2 regions of the Ferrovibrio plantarum genome follow, and region 2 is predicted to be linked to the other one. Evidence: predicted binding sites of a transcription regulator. Region 2 holds the regulator's gene; the other holds the start of a gene.
The links. Region 2 encodes PhoB, which activates phosphate uptake and scavenging genes when phosphate is short. Its sites were predicted from a motif close to TNTCATAAAACTGTCA; they were not measured.

Region 1 (2,200 bases), on a different contig from region 2:
CGTTCAGCGCCTTGATCATGGCGACCACGCTGCCCAAAGCCTGTTCATTGGCATCGCTATACAGCCCGAGGCAATAGGGCGTGATGCGGCCACGGGCCGAAACATGGGTGGCTTCGGTGATGATCAGGCCGAGCCCGGCGCTGGCATAGCGGCCGAGATGCACCCGGTGCCAGTCGTTGGCCGATCCGTCCGTGGCGCTGTACTGGCACATCGGCGAAAGCACAATGCGGTTGCGCAGCGTGACGGAACGCAGGGCTAAGGGCTCGAACAACGACGGCATGAATGATCTCTCCGTTAAGGTCGCTCCCGGATGTAGCGCCCGGGATGGCTTAGGGCAAGCATTGCTTGCTGCCCCATGACTGTTGGCCTAACATAAGCCAGACTTATCGCTCAATCGGAAATCGATAAATGGTCGATCTGCGCAATCTCGAAACTTTCGTCTGGGTGGCGCATCTTGGCGGCTTTCGCACCGCTGCCGAGAAGCTGAATACCACCCAGCCCGCCGTGTCGCAGCGCATCGCCCAGTTGGAAGACGAACTGGCGGTGAAGCTGTTTCAGCGCGAGGCGCGCGGCGCCAAGCTGACGGTGAAGGGCTTCGAGCTGCTCGGCTATGCCGAACGCATGCTGGCCCTGCGCGCCGACATGCTGCAGGCGTTGCGCGAGAAGAAGGCGATGCGCGGCGTGGTGCGGCTCGGAGTGGCCGAAACCATCGTGCATACCTGGCTCTCGCGGCTGATCGAGCGCATGCATGCGGTCTATCCGGCGATCACGCTGGAAATCGAGGTCGATACCACCCCGATCCTGCGCCAGTCGCTGCTCAGCCATCAGCTCGATATTGCCTTCGTGCTCGGTCCGATGAGCGAACCGCGCATGAAAAATGTCAATCTCGGCTCCTATCCGATGGCCTGGGTGGCCAGTCCCAGCCTGGATATCGGCCCCGAGCCGGTGCGCGTCACCACGCTCGGCCGCTGGCCGATCATCACCTATCCGCGCAACACGCGGCCCTATATCGCGGTGAATGAGATGCTGATCCGCGCCGATGTGCCCAATCGGCGTATCTACGGCAATGCCTCGCTTTCCACCATCGTGCGCATGACCCTGGACAATATCGGCATCAGCGCGATCCCGCCGGTGGTGATTCAACGCGAACTGGCGGAAGGCCGCCTGCGCATGCTGCGCGCCGAAGCGGTGCTGCCCGACCTCACCTTCACCGCCACCTACCCAGTGAAGCCGGACAGCTACATGGCGGAGGCGGTGGCCGAACTGGCGCGTGAGGTGGCTGCCTCAGAACCGGGCCGGCTGCCCGGCAATGCGGCAGGGCGCAAGCAGAAGCGATAAGTTTTTCTTATCAATCTCCATCCTAACTCACGATTGGACATATCACCCCGCTTCATGCTGCCATTGTGACAGTGGTGAGACACAGTGGTTAAGGCATGGAGGGGACCATGAACGCGGTGGCACGGCATGCGGATTTCCGTGGCGAGACCGGCGAAGCGGCGCGGCTGCGCGTGCGCAGCGGCGACCATCGCGGCCCCACGGCCGGCCTGGCGCCCGGCTATGTGCAGGCCAATCTGGCAATTCTGCCGCGGGCACTGGCCGCCGACTTCCAGCGCTTCTGTGCGCTGAATCCGAAGCCATGCCCGCTGCTGGCTTCCACCGAGCCGGGCGACCCGCGACTGCCGACGCTTGGCGCCGATATCGATGTGCGCACCGACCTGCCGCTCTACCGCGTCTGGCGCAACGGCGAATTGGTCGAGGAAGTGCGCGACCTCAAGGCCTTGTGGCGCGATGATCTGGTTGCCTTCCTGATCGGCTGCTCGTTTTCCTTCGAGGAAGCGCTGCTCGAGGATGGCATTCCATTGCGCCATATTGCTTGCGGCAGCAACGTGCCGATGTACCGCACCAATATTCAGAACCAGCCCTCTGGCGCCTTCCATGGCCCGCTGGTGGTGTCGATGCGTTCGTTCAAGCCCGCCGATGCGATCCGCGCCGTGCAGATCACCTCGCGCTTCCCGAATGTCCATGGCGCGCCGGTGCATATCGGCAAGCCGGAACTGATCGGCATCAAGGATCTCGCCAAGCCGGATTACGGCGATGCGGTGGAGGTGAAGGACGATGAGTTGCCGGTGTTCTGGGCCTGCGGCGTCACGCCCCAGGCGGTGATCGCCGCCGCCAAGCCGGATTTCTGCATCACCCATGC
Region 2 (2,200 bases):
CCGCCTTCTTCCATCTCGGCATCCTGGTGGAATCCGGCGATACCAAGACGATCTTCACCAATCCGAGCGACGAACGCACGCAAGGCTATATCACGGGCCGTTTCGGCTGAGGCCAGTTTAGGGAAAAGAGGATCTGATGACCAATGCCAGCCATACCGTAAAGGCCTACGATCAGGACCTGAAAAAGCTCGGCACGCTTGTCGTGCAGATGGGCGGCCTGGCGGAATCGCAGCTTGCCGCTGCGGTTAATGCCGTTGCCAAGCGCGACTCAGACCTTGCCACCGATGTGGTGAAGGCCGATGCCAAGATCGACGCGCTGCGCACCCAGCTTGATGAATTCGCCATCAATCTGCTGGCTTTGCGCCAGCCGATGGCTATCGATCTGCGCATCATCGTCTCGGCTTTGCGCATCTCCTCGGAACTTGAGCGCATCGGCGACTACGCCAAGAATGTCGCCAAGCGTTCCATGGTGCTGAACCAGTCGCCGATCGTGCGCCCGGTCAGCGTGGTGCCGCGCATGGCTGCCATGGTGCAGTCCATGATCAAGGACACGCTGGATGCCTATATCTCGGACGATGCCGCCAAGGCCGATGCGGTCTGGCTGCGCGACGAGGAAGTCGACGACATGTACAACAGCCTGTTCCGCGAGTTGCTGACCTACATGATGGAAGACCCGCGTTCGATCACGGCCTGCACGCATCTGCTGTTCATCGCCAAGAATATCGAGCGCATCGGCGACCATACCACCAATATCGCCGAGCTGATCCATTACGCGGTGAAGGGCGAGATGCTGAAGGATGAGCGCCCGAAGGGCGATCAGACCAGTTTCGCAGTGGTTGACAAGGCGGGAGAGTAACATGGGCGTGGCCGTGAAGCCGCGGGTTCTGGTTATCGAAGATGAGGCGGCGCTGCTGGCTTTGCTGCGCTACAACCTCGAGAAAGAGAACTACATCGTCGATGAGGCTGTGGATGGCGAGCAGGCATTGCTGCGGGTTGCGGAGCATATGCCTGACCTGATCCTGCTCGACTGGATGCTGCCCAGGCTGTCCGGCCTGGAAGTCTGCCGCCAGTTGCGCCGCGATCCTAATGCCCGCAACGTGCCGATCATCATGCTGACGGCGCGGGGCGAGGAAGCCGACCGGGTGCGCGGCCTGGATGCCGGCGCCGATGACTACATTGCCAAGCCGTTCAGCCCCAGCGAATTGCTGGCGCGGATTCGCGCCGTGCTGCGCCGCATCCGCCCGGCACTGGCCGAGGAAGTGCTGACCTATGGCGGCCTGGTGATGGATATCGCCACCCATAAGGTGACGCGCAACGGCCGCGAAGTGCATCTTGGGCCGACCGAGTTCCGCCTGTTGCGCTTTTTCCTGGAGCATCCCGGCCGCGTGCTGAGCCGCGATCAGTTGCTCGATTCAGTCTGGGGTCGTGACATCTATGTCGAACAGCGCACTGTCGACGTGCATATCCGCCGCCTGCGCAAGGCGCTGAACGGCGAAGGCGAGGATGATGTGATCCGCACCGTCCGTTCCGCCGGCTATGCCCTGGAACTGACCGCTCAGCCGGCTAATGCCGGCTGAGTTTCTTCTCTAGTTTTTAACGGCTGATCTGGCGGCGCATCGCCGTGAACAGGGCGTCCATCTTGCCGCCGTTGTTCTGCAGCACCGATTCGAACTGCTGACGCTGCGTGAAGGCCATGCTGACGCCTTCGATGATTACGTCGGTGACTTTCGGCACGCCGCCTTTGTTGATCACTTTCCACTCGACGCGGATCGGCGGACCGCTCTTGCGGTTGATCTGCGATAGCACGATCTGGGTCGCTTCATTGTCGCGGTTGACGCCGTCCTGCACGCTGAGCGTCTGGCCGTCATACTGGGCCAGCAGGCCGGAATAGACCTTCACCATGTAATCCACGAACAGGCCGTCATATTCCTTGGCCTGGCCGTCGCTGAGCTGGCGGCCATAGCGGCCGAGGCAGAAGCGGCTGACGCCTTCGAGGTCGAGATGCTTTTCCAGCAGGTCGCGCACCAGCGCCTCGCGCTTGGCGGTATCGGCGGAGCGGGCGGCCAGCACTTCCAGGGTCTCGGTACCGACGGTGCGGATGAAGGCATCGGCTTCGGCCGCGCGGCCAGCCTGCGGATTGGCGAAGCTCAGGCCGGCCAGCAACACGAAGGCGGCAAGCATTGGCCGGACCCGCAGGGTA

Region 1: a site for PhoB is predicted at 1,405-1,420, ahead of V6B08_RS05880 (putative hydro-lyase). Genes of this name have one in related genera too.

The regions. Positions count from the first base shown of each region.
Region 1 is NZ_JBBKBA010000001.1:1,233,218-1,235,417, forward strand. It holds gene V6B08_RS05870 (NADH:flavin oxidoreductase/NADH oxidase) at 1-280, opposite strand, end outside; gene V6B08_RS05875 (LysR family transcriptional regulator) at 409-1,338, shown strand; gene V6B08_RS05880 (putative hydro-lyase) at 1,446-2,200, shown strand, end outside.
Region 2 is NZ_JBBKBA010000004.1:271,879-274,078, reverse strand. It holds gene pstB (phosphate ABC transporter ATP-binding protein PstB) at 1-110, shown strand, start outside; gene phoU (phosphate signaling complex protein PhoU) at 137-856, shown strand; gene phoB (phosphate regulon transcriptional regulator PhoB) at 858-1,577, shown strand; gene V6B08_RS21805 (MlaC/ttg2D family ABC transporter substrate-binding protein) at 1,594-2,181, opposite strand.